Regions from separate parts of the Rothia sp. HC945 genome, predicted to be linked through region 2. Evidence: riboswitches for the same ligand, from Rfam matches in the RefSeq annotation. Region 2 holds a riboswitch; the other holds the start of a gene.

Region 1 (7,164 bases), on a different contig from region 2:
GAGTCCGTGTTCCGCTCGGAGCTCGAGACGGCGGACCGGAATTTTGCTCTGGCCCACATGCTGAGGAACCTCGGTGTCTTCGAGGAACACGCACACCAGGTCGTCGCCGGGTACGTCGCCCAGTGCGCCATCAAGGTCAACGTCCGTGATCTCGCCGTCATGGGCGCAACCCTGGCCAACCGGGGTATGCACCCCTTCACGGGTGAACGCGTGGCGAGCCGGGACGTGGCCCGCCAAGTGCTCGCGGTGATGGTCTCGGCCGGGATGTACGACGCCTCGGGGACCTGGTTCTCCGACGTCGGAATCCCCGCGAAGTCGGGTGTGTCGGGCGGAATCCTCGGGGTCCTGCCCGGTCAGGTCGGTATCGGCGTGTTCTCCCCCCGCTTGGATCCGAAGGGCAACAGCGTCCGGGGAGTCAACGTGTTCAACAAGCTCTCCCAGGACATGGGCCTCCACCTGCTCAACGCCGGTATTTTCGGGTCCAACACCATCCGCTCGGTCAGCGAGGGCGACGACGAGACCGTGATGCGGCTCCAGGGAGTCATCCAGTTCTCCGGTGCCGAGGCGATCCTGCACCGCATGGCATCCCTCGAATGCGACCCGGGAACCATGGTCTTCGACCTCACCAAGGTGACCCGTTTGGACGCCATGGCCCGCCGCATGTTCCTGGAGGGCCTCCGCCGGCTCACCGCCGACGGTCACCGTGTGGAACTCATCGACCCGGATGAGGTCCTTCCCGACCCGGATCTGGGCGGCAAGAGGTACCCGATCCAACGTGAAACCCCTTAGAGACTGCTGGTCGAGACTCCGGGGTCAGCGCACTCCGGCCAGGGCTCGATCGAGGTCGGCCTGCAAATCCTCGACGTCCTCGATGCCCACTGAGAGGCGCACGACGTCGCTCGGCGGGGCCTCGGGGGTGCCCTTGGTCGACCCGTGGGTCATGGTCGCGGGGTGGGATATCAGCGACTCGACTCCCCCGAGACTCACGGAGAGCCCGAACACCTCGGTGGACTCGGCAAACGCCCTGGCCGCGGCTTCGCCGCCGCGTACACGCAGGGACACGATCCCGCCGAATCCGGACATCTGTCTCGCGGCGACGTCGTGCCCCGGATGCTCCGGAAGACCCGGGTACCAGACCTGTTCAACGTCGTTTCGGTCCCCGAGCCATTCGGCAATGGTCTGAGCATTTTCGCAGTGCTGCCGGATGCGGACGCCGAGGGTCTTGAGGCCGCGCGAGGTGAGGAAGGCATCCTGCGGACCCGCGACGGCGCCGCAGGCAAATTGTTGGAATTGCAACAACTCGGCCAGCGACTGCTCCTCCCACACCGCGTCACCGACGACCAGGGCACCGCCCAACACATCGGAATGCCCACCGATGTACTTGGTGGTCGAGTGGACCACGACGTCGGCGCCCCACGTCAAAGGATTCTGGAGCGCGGGCGAGGCGAACGTGTTGTCCACGACCAGCAGAGCTCCGGCGGCATGAGCGGCCTCAGCCCATTCGCGGAGGTCGACGATGCTCAGCAAGGGGTTGGTCGGGGTCTCGACCCAAAGAACGGTCGCGGACGGATCCGCCAGCAGGCGGTCGCGCTCGTCGGTTCTGGCCGGGGGCACGAACGCGGTCTCGACTCCCCACCTGGAATACAACTGGCTGAGGAGGCGATGGGTCCCGCCATAGGTCTCCGCCGCCGCCACCACGGTGTTTCCGGGACGGAGCACCGAACGCAGAAGGGCGTCCTCCGCGGCGATCCCCGACGCGAAGGCAAAGGCGTGGCTCCCGTTCTCGACCTGCGCGAGTTGCGTCTCCAGGGCGGTGCGCGTCGGGTTTCCGCCGCGCGAGTACTCGTATCCGCTCTTGAGCGTCTCGACCCCGTCCTGCGTGAACGTCGAGGTCTGGTAGATGGGCGGGATCACGGCCCCCGTCAGCGGGTCCGGTTCCTGACCTGCATGGACAGCAGTCGTTCTGAATCCGGGCCGAACCACGGACGGCTCCGTCCTCGCGGAGGTCCCGTCCTGCGCAGGCCGGCGTGACCCGAGATCGTTGATGTCTTGCGTCGCGGTCATGCTCGTACGGTCTCCTTCTCGCGTGCGGTGGGTGCCTGGTTCGGGCCGGTTCCGGTGACCCTGTCGAGCGACGTCGAGAGGTCCTGCCACAGGTCCTCGACGTCTTCGCGCCCGAGAGCCAACCGAACGGTCCGCTCGGTGATCTCTCCTGCCTCCCTGAGTTCGGGCGTGAGCCGACAGTGGGTCGTCCACGCGGGGTGGGTCGCCATCGAGCGTCCGTCGCCGAGGTTGGCGGCGAGCTTGAACAGTTCCAACGAGTCGAAGAATCGCTCGACGTCGTCCGTTGTCCCGTCGATCTCGAAGGAGAGGACCGCCCCGGTACCGCGCGGGAAGTCGCGATCGGCGATCGCGGCGTCGCTCGAGCCGGGGAGGCTCGGGTGCCGCACGCTCCGCACGCGGGGATGGGCGGCCAAGCGCCGGGCGATCCCTTCCGCGACCCGGCAGTGACGGTCTACCCGGACGTCCAGGGTCTCGATGCCTTCCAGTGCCTGCTGTGCATTCCACGGCGCCAGGCTCGGGCCGAGATCGTTGAGCAGCTGCGCCCTGACGAGGTGAAGGAAGGCCCCATGCTCGCCGTGCCCCGCGACCAACGACTGATTGCCGAATCGGCGGCGCGGCGCGGTGAACTGCGGCCATCGGGCCGCATCACTGCTCGGCGAGAACCGTCCGGTGTCCACAACGATTCCGGCCAGCGCGCTGCCGTTGCCGGTCAGGTACTTCGTGACCGAGTGAACGACGACGTCGGCCCCGAGTCTTCCCGGTTGCAGGAGGTGCGGCGTCGCAAGGGTGTTGTCCACCACGAGCGCGGCTCCGGCGGCGTGTGCGACGGCTGCGAGCTCAGGAATGTCCGGGAGATCGGCGTGCGGGTTTCCGATGGATTCCACGAGGAAGGCCCGGGTCCGTTCCGTCACGGCTCGTTCCCACTCGTTCGGGCGATGAGGGTCGACCCACGTCACGGCGATGCCCGCCTCGGCGAGCGTGTCGTTGAGGAGGTCGGCGGTGCCGCCGTAGATGCGGTTCGAAGCGACCACGTGTCCCGCGGGAATCTCGGGGTGCGGCTCGCCGTCCTGGCTCTGCCCCGAGCGCCCGGCCAAGGCAAGAAGGGTCAGGGTCAGCGCGGCCTGTCCGGAGGACGTCGCGACGGCACCGACGCCGCCCTCGAGCTCGGCCAGGCGACGTTCCAGAAGTCCCACGGTGGGGCTTCCGGTCCTCGAGTACGTGAATCCGGGTTCCCGCTGGCCGAAGCATTCCCTGGCATCGCGCAGAGTATCGAATTCGTAGGAGGCGGTCAGGTAAAGCGGCGGTCGAACCGGGCGGGCCGACGGCTGGTCGGCCGTTCCACCGTGGATCTGCACCGTGCCGAGCCCGGGTGCCTGCGGGTATTCGTCTGCTGACATCGTGATCCCCCTCGAAGGCGGGGCGCCGAGTCCTTCTCGTGACGCCGTGCTTGCCGGGGAGCGGTGTGCTCCCGGCCGGATCTTCATCTGGGGCACCCCATCACAGCGGAAAGGGTTGCCGACCGGTCAGCCAGAGCTTCAAGACCGGTGCTCGTGATCCTGATAGTGAACTTACAACCTAGTCAGCGGCCTCGGAAGGACATGACCTCCGATTCCGCCGCCACGTCACACACGGTTCACCCGAAGCCCGAAGACGTCATATGACGTTCGCGGGGTCGCCATCGTGACGGGTTCCGGGGACCGCGTCGATGAGTGTCCGAGTCAGTCGCTCCCGCGGGGCGTCGAAGACTTCCCCCGCCGGTCCGGACTCGATCACGCGCCCCTCGGCCATGACCAGGACGTCGTCGGAGATCTGGCGGATGACGGCCAGGTCGTGACTGATGAACACGTACGAGAGCCCCAGTCGCTCCTGGAGGTCGGCCAGGAGATCAAGGATCTGGGCCTGGACCGAAACATCAAGCGCCGAGACCGGTTCGTCCAGCACGATGAGCTCGGGATCGACCGCGAGCGCCCGAGCGATCGAGACGCGTTGCCTTTGGCCCCCGGAGAGCTCCGCGGGTCGGCGACCGGCCAGGTCACGAGGGAGAGCCACGAGGTCCAGGAGCTCGGTGACGCGTTCCGCACGCTCCGCGCGGGATCCGATGCGGAAGCCGCGCAATGGTTCCCCGATCGATGCGGCCACGGTGTATTTCGGGTCGAGGGAACCCGTCGGATCCTGATGGACGAAGCGCGCCCGAGTGGCCAGTTCTCTCCCCTGTCGCCTGTTCCGTGCCAGGGTTTTCCCGAAGACCTCCAAGACCCCCTGGTCGTAGGATTCCAGGCCGAGGAGAATGCGTGCCGTCGTCGATTTTCCGGACCCCGATTCGCCCACGATCCCCAGCGTGCGCCCGGGGGCCAGCTCGAGGTCGACGTCGGTCACTGCCTGGACCCGGTGCGGTCCCGCACCGAAAGCCTTGTTGAGCCCCTTGGCTCGCACCACGGGCGTGGTTCCCTCCGGAACGGCGCCGGTTTTCCGGTCCGGTACCGCGTGCACCGCCGGCGACGCCGACATCAGTCTCCGAGTGTATTCGTGCTGGGGGTCGGCGAAGACGCGTTCAGCGCGCCCTTCTTCCACCACACGACCTTTCTCCATGACCAGGATACGGTCCGCGCGATCGCGGGCCACACCGAGGTCGTGCGTGATCAGCAACAGGCCTGCTCCTGCACGGGCGACCCGATCCTCCAGGAGGTCCAGGATGCTCTTCTGGGCCGAGACGTCGAGCGCGGAGGTCGGCTCGTCGGCGATCACGAGACGGGGTTCACGCGCGAGAGCGAGGGCGATGAGGACCCGCTGGCGCTGGCCCCCGGAGAGTTCGTGCGGGTACCGCGACCCGTGGAGTTCGGGGTCGAGTCCGACGTCGGCGAGCGCCGTCGTGATCCGTGCGGCGGCCTGGCGACGCGCGATTCCCGCGGCCCGCAGCGTCTCGGACAGCTGGGAAGAAATCGTGCGCACCGGGTTGAGACCCGTCCCGGTGTCCTGGGGAACGTATCCCAGCAGGTCGCCGCGGACGTGCTTCCACGCCTTCTCGGAGGCGCCGCGCATGTCCTGTCCCATCAGCCGTTGTTCGGCCGTTCGTGCGTGCGCGGAACCCGGGAGCAACCCGGCGGCCACGGCGGCGGTGGTCGATTTGCCCGATCCGGATTCCCCGACGACGGCCAGGGTCTGCCCGACCGGTACGGTCAGCGATACGCCCTCGACCGCGGGAGACGCGGTGGGTGCGTAGCGCACGGTCAGTTCGCGCAGGGTGAGGGCGGCGATCTGGTTGTCGGGCCCGTGATCCACGTGAGCGCGGCCCGACCCTTCGGTATCCGCCTCGTGATGGTTCGCGTCCATGGGTCCGGACGCCGCGGGTTGTGTTTCCGCGGCGCGCTGCTGTGCTCGGGATCGTGCCAGGGTTGGGGTCCAGGGAGTCATGATGGTCTCCTCTCCGTTTGGAGGGCGTGGGCAATGCGATTGACGGATACGACGACGCCCGCGATCACCAGCCCGGGGATCACGGTCATCCACCACGAACTGGCGAGGTAGTCCCGGCCCTCGGAGATCAGGAGGCCCCATTCGGGGTCGGGCGGCTGGGTCCCGAATCCGAGAAAGCTCAGGGCCGAGATCGCGAGAACCGCCGCACCGAACTCGATGGCGGCGAGAGCGCCGACGGGTCCGATCGCGTGGGGCAGGACGTGGCGGAAGAGGATCTCAGGTGTCCTGATGCCTGACATGGTCGCGGCCTCGATGAACAGCGAATTCCTCCAGCGCAGCACTTCGCCCCGCATGAGCCTCGCGAAGGAAGGCACGGAGGCCACAGCGACGGCGACCGCGATGTTCACCGGCCCCGAACCCAGGGACGCGACCACGGCCAGGGAAAGAAGCAGGGAGGGGACGGACTGGATGACGTCCACGACTCGCATGAGAACGGTGTCCACCACCCGGCCCGCGGTCCCGGAGACCAGTCCCAGGAAGGTACCGGTCACGAAGGACATGAGGACGGCGATGGCGGTGGTTCCCAGTGAGGCGCCGGCGCCCTGGACGACACGGGAGAAAATGTCTCGACCCAGGTGGTCGGTCCCGAACCAGTGGTTGGTGTTCGGCGGCGACAACCGGATGTCGGGGTCACCCAGCAGCGGGTTCTCCGTGACGAACAGGGAGGGAAGGACGGCCCAGGCCAGAACCACCAGGACCACGAGAGAGGGCACGATCAGGCCGAAGGGAAACCGAAGCATCGTCGTCGTGTTCCTGCGGGCGTGGCCCTGGGCGTCCAACGGTTCTTTCTCGGGGTCCTCACGGCGCGTGCTGAATTCGGTAGCAGTCATGGGCGCGACTCCTGGACGGGACGGGTTCTGGGATCGAGGATCGGGTAGAGCAGATCGACCACGAGGTTGACCACCACGAACACGAGAGCGGACAACATCACGACGCCGAGGACCACGGGCATGTCCTGCCCCGTGACCGATGTTTCGGCGAGCCGACCGATCCCGTTGCGGGTAAAGACCGTCTCGACGATGACCGCGCCACCCAGAACGTTGCCGAGGACCACGCCGGCGATCGACAGGAGCGAGACCCCGGCCGGGGGAAGCGCGTGCGAGAGGAGGAGACGCATTCGACTCAGGCCGGCGGCACGGTACGTCGTGACGAATTGCCGCGTCCACTCCTGGGTGAGGGACCGCAACAGCACCTGGGCGATCATCGCGCCGAGAGGCAGCGAGAGCGTCAGGGCGGGGAGGATGACTCCGGCGAAACCGCGCGCCCCGATCGCCGGGATGAGGCCCAGTCGGAAGGAGAACAATTGCAGGAGGAGCAGGCCGACCCAGAAGGTCGGTAAGGAGACCCCTACGCTCGGGAGACCCGAGAGCAGATTGCGCAACCACGGGTTCCGCACGCCGACGGCGGCGAGTGCCACCAGGATTCCCCCGGGGACGGCGATGAGCAGCGCCCATGCCGCCAACTCGATCGTTACGGGCAAGGCCTGGCCGATGGCCGCCGTCACCGGCTGCCCGGTGGAATACGACGTTCCGAGGTTTCCTCGCACGGCGTCCCCGAGAGAGGTCAAGTACTGGACGATCAGCGGCTGGTCGAAACCATACTGGTGTCGGATCTCGTCGATTTCCTGTT
Region 2 (7,164 bases):
GCCGCTTTGGCTGACCCTGGGCCATTATGCGCCCGCGGCCCGAGCCAGGGCGGCTACAGGAGCGGCGACAGGGCGAGGAAGAAGACCGCGGAAACCACGACGGTCACCGGTATGGTCACGATCCAGGTCACCACCAAGCGAAACGCCGTATTGGCCCGCACCGCGTGAAATCGCTGATTGGATCCGGCCCCGAGCACGGCCGAGGCCGCCAGGTGCGAGGACGAGAACGGATCCCGGGCCACGGCCCCCGTGCCGAAGATGAGCACGCTCGTCACGGCCTGGGCCACTGCCCCGCGGAAAGGATCCAGGGCGACCAGGCGATCCGTGAACGTGTGTCCGATGCGCCAGCTGCCGAGCAGGGTTCCGGCGGCCATCATGAGGGCCAGGAGTGCACACAGCAGGGTCGTCTGGGGTGTGCTGATGTCTCGGCCGATCGACAACCACATCAGGGTTCCGATCACCAGGCTGCGGTGCCCGAAGTAGATGCCGTGGCCCAGCGAGATGAGGGATGTGCTCAGCGACAGCACATACCGTGACCGACGATGGATTTGTTGGGGACTCGTGTGCTGGAGGAAGCGCACCAGAGGAATCACCACGGCCCAGGCCACGCCGAAGGCCACGAGCGGGGCCAGGACCAGGGGCAGGATGACGTCGCCGACCATGGTCAGACCGAGATGCAGGTGGTTTCCGAGACCGACCTGGTTCGTTGCCCAGAGTCCCCCGAAGATGCCACCGATCAGGGCATTGGTCGAGGAGGACGGCGAACGCCGCCACCAGGTGAAGATTTCCCACAAGATCACGGTCAGCAGAGCCGCGGTCAGCACCGCGAGCCCGACGTCGTCGTGAGGAATCGTGAGCCACTGGTCAGAGGTGAGCGACAGGGTCACCGATCCCACGACCAGCCCCACCACGTTAAAGGCAGCGCAGACGATGAGCGCCACTTTGGGCGTCAGGGCGCGGGCCGATACCGGGACCGCCACGGCATTCGAAGCATCGTGGAAGCACCCGATGGCGGTGTACCCCAGAAGGAAGAGACCGCACAGGACGAAAAGGAAGTACTCCACGCCTCAGGACTCCTGGACGAGGATGCGGCCGACGTCGGTGGCCACCTCCCGCACACTGAGTGACGCCGCCTGCAACTGGGCCGTGAACTGGGCTTCCTTGATGTAGGCGGCCGGTTTGAGGCGGTCCATCATGTCCGCCTGGTACAGATTCGTGGTCCGAATCGACTGCTTCGACATGCGCAGCACCTCGACCCAGTACTCGTCCAGGCCTTCGAGGTCGGACAGGTGACGCATCGCTTCGGCGGTCAGGGAGGCCTGGCGCTGGAGGAGGTCCAGGAGATCGGAGGCCCGATTCGAAAAGCGGTCCAGGCTGTGGATCTTGATGATGTGCGAAGCCGAGGTGAGGGATTCCGTGGCCTGATTGAGACGTTGACCGAGCCGGTACAGGTCGGCGCGAGGAAGAGGCAGAACGAAGGCGCTGCGCACCGTGGTCATCAGGGCAAAGAACGCGTCCGTCGAGCGTCCCTCGATTTCCAGGGCCTGTTCGAAGCCCTGGTCATGGTCGGAGACCGGAGACCCCATCATGCGGGATGCCGAGGAGGTCGAGTCGACAACCAGTTGCGCCATGTCCGAGAGCAGCTCGAGGGCCTTGTTCTCCTGGGGGAATAAGCGAAGTGCCACGCTCTGCCTTCCAAGATGGTGGTGTGGTGATCATTCCCAAGATAACCGCACTTGGTTAACAAGCTCGACTTGGGGCTTTCATGACGAACGGGGCCGGGCGGGTGCTCCGGGCGCACGGGGCGTGCGGGTCGATGGCGTGGGTCGCGCGGGGCGCTGGGGTGGGGCCCGGGGTGTTGGGCTGGGGCTCGGGTCACTAGCCCGGGGCTTGGGACGATAGCCCGGCGTTTGGGAGCTTGCGGACGTTCGCACCCCGGAAGACTCTCGCGGGTTCCCTCTTGGGCGGCGGTTCCCCGATTCGGCGGCGGTTTCCGGCAGGAACTGTCCGGGGTTGTCGCGTTGAGGCCACGTTGGGAGTCGGTTCCCCAAGAGAGAGGTGGTTGCCTGCACAAACGGACGGTTTTCAGGGAGCAGGCCTGCCTCATTAGGAGGTGATTGCCCGATTCGGTGCCGGTTACCGGCGAAAAGAGGCCGGAATCCGTGGCATTCGATCCTCTGTTGGGTGGCGGTTTCCCGATTCGGTGGCGGTTTCCTCCGTTAGGTGGCGGTTTAGACACCACCTAACGAAGGAAACCGCCTCTCCATTGGGTAACCGCCACGCAGCAGGAGGGGCATCGGGTGCTTTCACACAAGATTGTGCCGTCACGCCGGAATGGGGCCGTCATCGCAGGGGGGGGGGCACGCCGGGGGTCGTCGCGCCGCGGGCCCGGCCGGGCAGAAGCGCGGCCAGGCACAAGGGTGGGCGCGCGTGAGAGGGCGGGCACGCCCACGCAGGAGGAGCTCATTCGCGCCGTGATCCGGGGCCGCAGGACAGACACATGCCGCACGACGTGTGCGACCTGGCCCCCGAGGGACCCCCCCCTGGAGGAGAGTCGACCAACGGCGGAACCCGGACAGAAAAGAACCCCCGCCGAAGCGGGGGTTCTTTTCGAAGTATGGGGCACTGGACCGGGTGCGCCTCTCGGCGGAAGGCCGCTCGTAGCGGCTAAATAATGGAGCCCGGGGCAACCTGCGGCCCAGTGCCTTGTATCCAGTGTGGTCCTCGTTTGCCGAGGCTGTCAAAGCACTCCGAGGATCAACGATTCATGGGGTTCCGGCGCTGCTTGAGTTCCTTGAACCAGCGTCCGCTCTCCCCGACCCACAACATGATCGTGCCGATGATCAGGAGAATGGTTCCGATGGCCCCAATGATTCCCGGGGCGTCCTGGAAGGCACCGCCCAGGCCGAGCAGGCTCAGGATTGCGAGAATGAGCAGGACGATCCTGCCCCAATTCTTGCCTCGGGTTGCCGCCCTGGCGGAGAGCACCTGGAGGACGATGAGGATCAGCGAGAAGACGGCCCCAACGGCGAGGATGCCCCAGGCGTAGCCGCCCTGCCCCTGGTCCTGCAGGGACTTGTACTCGTCGGTGCCCATGAGGACGAACGGGGAGATGATCAAACTGATCAGGCTGATGGCCGCTGAAATGTAGATCAGCCGGGCGGCGGTGTTCACGGCCTTGGGTGCGGCCAGATCTCCGCCCTGGTTCTGGAGAGGACCATGACCGTTTCCTGCGTCGCCGCCTTGGTACTGGGGCTGTCCGCCCGGGTACTGGGGCTGTCCGCCGCTGGGGTTGCTCCCGTACTGAGGAGGCTGGTTCCCGGCCGGGGACTCGTGATTCTCGGTCATGCTTTCCTCTCAATGGTGATTGAACTGACCTTCCCATCAAAACATGAGGGAGTACCGACCCACAATGAATCCAGGCCGGAACGCGCATATGCGAAATCGCCTATTTATGATTTTCACGCCCAGCCCGGGAAATAAATCAACAAATGGTCACGATTCGGTCGCGAATTGGTTTCGTTCCCGACGACGTACGGCGATTCGCCGACATCGGAAGCCTCACGGAGTGTCGCTCCCGCGCGAGAAAAACGTGGAACCTTACGTGCCTGAGTCATAAAAACGTGGGTCGTCCTTATATGACACCGGTATTTCTTCGGCCCGTCGTTGTGCTCAATGACGCGACACGTGGCGTCAAAGACACCTCATCCTTGCGGCCGCTCAGGAGACCGGGTTTGAATACTTGCGTATCTATCCAGAGCGGCCGAGAGACCTGGCTCGACGACGCCGCAGCAACCGCCTCGTGCACCCCAACGGTTCCGAGGCACGGTGCTCCCGCCAGGTCCGATGGAGTGTATCGGTAGTCCTTCGACGACGCCGGGCGCATTCCCCGGCCGATCCCGTGCTTTCGGTCGTGGGGCCCGCGTATCGACTGACGCCGCCTCCGTCGGGTGTACCGAAAGGAGACCCGGCGTGAAACGTGAAGACGGACCAGCACTGTCCTTCGAGCTCTATCCGCCGCACAGCAGCCTGAGTGCGGAGGCCCTGAGGGCCACCATCGCCGAACTCGAGCCCACGCGCCCCGACTATGTGTCGGTGACGGCCGCCTTGGCAGGGGACAGGAGACGGCAGAGCATCGACCTCCTGCGCCACCTCGTGGACGAGACCGATCTGAAGCCGTTGGCCCATATCCTCTCGACCGGGCAGAACGCCGCCGAACTCGAGGATCTGGTCGAGGAGATCATCGCTCTCGGGGTCCGGGGGCTCCTGGCCCTGCGCGGAGACAGGCCCGAAGGCTACTCGCTCCGCGAGGGCGAATTGCCCTTCGCCCGACATCTCGTCGAGCTCATCCGCCGCGTCGAGGCCAGAGGATCGGCCAAATTGTGTGCGGGGCGCCTCGCGGTCGGGGTCGCGGCGTACCCGGTTCGGCACCCGGAATCCTCGAGCATCCACCACGACACCGAAGTTCTGCTCGCGAAGCAGAGGGCAGGAGCGGACTTCGCCATCACCCAGGTCTACCCCGATCCGGAAGACTACGCCGGGCTGGTCGGCCGGGCCCGCGCCAACGACGTCGACCTGCCGCTCATCCCCGGCATCCTGCCCGTGACCAGCCTGCGCAGGTACCTGCGTGTGTGCGATCTGGCGGGCATCGAGCCCAACCGGGAGCTCGCCTCCCGCCTCGAATCGGCCGGGTCGTTCGCCGAACGCCTGGCCGTGGGGGTGGACTCGGCCGAGGAATTCGCCCGTCGGGCCCTCGACGCCGGGGCGCCCGGCCTGCACATCTACACCTTCAACGAGCACCCGGCAGCACTCGAGCTCGTGGACCGACTCGGTCTGCGTCGGGGTACGCCATTGAAACACCCGTCCGTCGACAGAAAACAACGTGAGGAGATCACCGTGACCGAAACCAACGCCCCGAACCCCATCACCGACGAGAGCCCGTCGGCCACCCGTGGCCGTCCTTTCCCTGGAGCGAGCATCTTGGGTTACCCCAGGATCGGGCGCGACCGGGAGCTCAAGAAGGCCCTCGAATCCTACTGGGCTTCCGGCAGCGGATCCCGTGAGCTGACCGATTCCGTCGACGCCCTGCGTGCGCGGGATGTGCGTCGGCTCGCGGATCTCGGCCTCACTCAGGACTCGTCGATACCGGCCTCGTTCGCCCTCTACGATCAGGTTCTCGACGCCATCCTGGCGACGGGTGCAGTGCCCACGCGTTTCGCAGACCTCGCCGATGAGGACGGACGTTTGGACCGGGACGCATCCTTCGTTCTGGCCCGAGGCGACGAGGCCCGGGGGCCTTTGGAAATGACCAAGTGGTTCAACACCAATTACCACTACCTGGTTCCCGAGATCGGACCACAGACCCCGTTCGCCGCGGATCCGCGGGAACTCATCGGGCAGTTCCGTGCCGGCAACGGAGATTCCGATACCCCACTGCGACCCGCGCTTCTGGGGCCGGTCTCCTTCCTCCTGCTGTCGAAGGCAGATGACGCCGCCCCCGAAGGCTTCGACCCTCTGGACCGGCTCGATGATCTCGTCGAGGTCTATCGACGGCTGATCGACCAGTTGTCGGCCGAAGGAGCGCAGTGGATTCAGATCGAGGAGCCCGCACTCGTGACCGAGCATCACCGGTCCGACCTGGCTGGTCGCATCCGTGACGCGTATCGGCACCTGACGGCCGCACGGACGCCCAACGACCCGTCGATCCTCGTCGCGACCCCCTACGGAGACGCAGAGGATCTCCTGGAGCCGCTGGTCGACGCGGGGGTCGATGCCGTGCACGTGGACCTGGTCTCCGGCCCGGACGGGGGACGGCTCCGCGAACCGAGCGCGGATCAGCTCGCGCTGTTCACTTCCGCGGATGCCCCGGTTCTGGTGGCCGGCGTCGTCAACGGACAGAACATCTGGCGCACCGACTTGCGCAGAACGCTCGCACTGCTCGAGGAGCTGCACGAGGCGGGGGCGAGAGTGTCGGTGAGCACGTCGACGTCGCTCATCCACGTCCCGCACGACGCCTCCCGGGAGGACCGGCTCAACGATCAGCCGCTCCGGTGGCTCGCGTTCGCAGACCAAAAGGTCGGCGAGACCGTGATCCTGGCCAAGGGGCTGGCCGAAGGATCCGAGGCGATCGCCGATCACCTCGAAGCGTCCGATGAGGCCATTCGGCACCGCGCCGAGGCCCGGGGCACGCGCGATGCCGATGTGCGCGAGAGGGTCTCGGGTCTGACCGAGGCCGACTGCCATCGGGAGACCGCGGTAGAGCGCCAACGGAAGCAGGCCTCCGACGGCATCGCAGCGAACCTGCCCGATGTCCCGACGACGACGATCGGGTCTTTCCCCCAGACCGCAGACATCAGGTCGGTGCGCGCAGACTACAGGGCAGGCCGCCTCGGCGAGGCGGAATACGTCGAAAGGCTCAAGCAGGAGATCCGGTCGGTCATTTCTCTCCAGGAGGACCTCGGGCTGGACGTTCTGGTCCACGGCGAACCGGAACGCAACGATATGGTCCAGTACTTCGCGGAGAACCTCGACGGATTCGACGTGACCCGGTACGGCTGGGTCCAGTCCTACGGGTCCAGGTGCACCCGGCCATCGATCCTGTGGGGGGACGTCAGCCGCGAAGGACCCGGCGTCAGGGGAGAGGCCATCACCGTTCCGTGGATCAGCTACGCCCAATCGCTGACCACCAAGCCGGTCAAGGGCATGCTGACCGGCCCGGTGACGATCCTGGCCTGGTCGTTCGTCCGTGAGGACCAACCGCTCGCGGACACGGCCCAGCAGGTCGCCCTCGCTCTCCGGGACGAGGTGGAGGACCTCGAGAGAGCCGGTATCGGCGTCGTCCAGGTGGATGAACCCGCCCTGCGTGAGCTGCTCCCGCTCAGGGAACGGGACAGGCCGGACTATCTTGACTGGTCGGTCCGGTCCTTCCGGATCGCGACGTCTGGGGTTCGGGCCGAAACCCAGATCCACACCCATCTGTGCTATTCGGAGTTCGGCGAGGTGCTGTCCGCCATCGACGCATTGGATGCCGATGTCACGAGCGTCGAGGCGGCGCGCTCGCGGATGGAGTTGCTGGACCCGCTCGCGGATATCGGATTCGAGCGAGGCATCGGACCGGGGGTGTGGGACATTCACTCACCTCGTGTGCCCACGGTCGGGGAAATC

Evidence for each region. A riboswitch is a leader RNA that binds a small molecule or an ion and turns the genes downstream of it on or off. The one in region 2 is predicted to bind S-adenosylmethionine.
Region 1: it holds a riboswitch for S-adenosylmethionine, as region 2 does, so the genes downstream of both, AB0Y14_RS07750 (PLP-dependent transferase) here and metE (5-methyltetrahydropteroyltriglutamate--homocysteine S-methyltransferase) in region 2, are expected to answer to the same signal.

What each region holds. Positions count from the first base shown of each region.
Region 1 is NZ_JBFCSN010000001.1:1,748,149-1,755,312, forward strand. Features, by position in the region: gene AB0Y14_RS07740 (glutaminase) at 1-789, shown strand, start outside; gene AB0Y14_RS07745 (cystathionine gamma-synthase) at 814-2,064, opposite strand; gene AB0Y14_RS07750 (PLP-dependent transferase) at 2,061-3,461, opposite strand; SAM riboswitch class IV at 3,503-3,620, opposite strand; gene AB0Y14_RS07755 (dipeptide ABC transporter ATP-binding protein) at 3,718-5,475, opposite strand; gene AB0Y14_RS07760 (ABC transporter permease) at 5,472-6,365, opposite strand; gene AB0Y14_RS07765 (ABC transporter permease) at 6,362-7,164, opposite strand, start outside.
Region 2 is NZ_JBFCSN010000003.1:98,790-105,953, reverse strand. Features, by position in the region: gene pstB (phosphate ABC transporter ATP-binding protein PstB) at 1-14, shown strand, start outside; gene AB0Y14_RS10485 (anion permease) at 54-1,064, opposite strand; gene AB0Y14_RS10480 (phosphate transport regulator) at 1,068-1,685, opposite strand; gene AB0Y14_RS10475 (hypothetical protein) at 2,758-3,348, opposite strand; SAM riboswitch class I at 3,748-3,853, shown strand; gene metE (5-methyltetrahydropteroyltriglutamate--homocysteine S-methyltransferase) at 3,973-7,164, shown strand, end outside.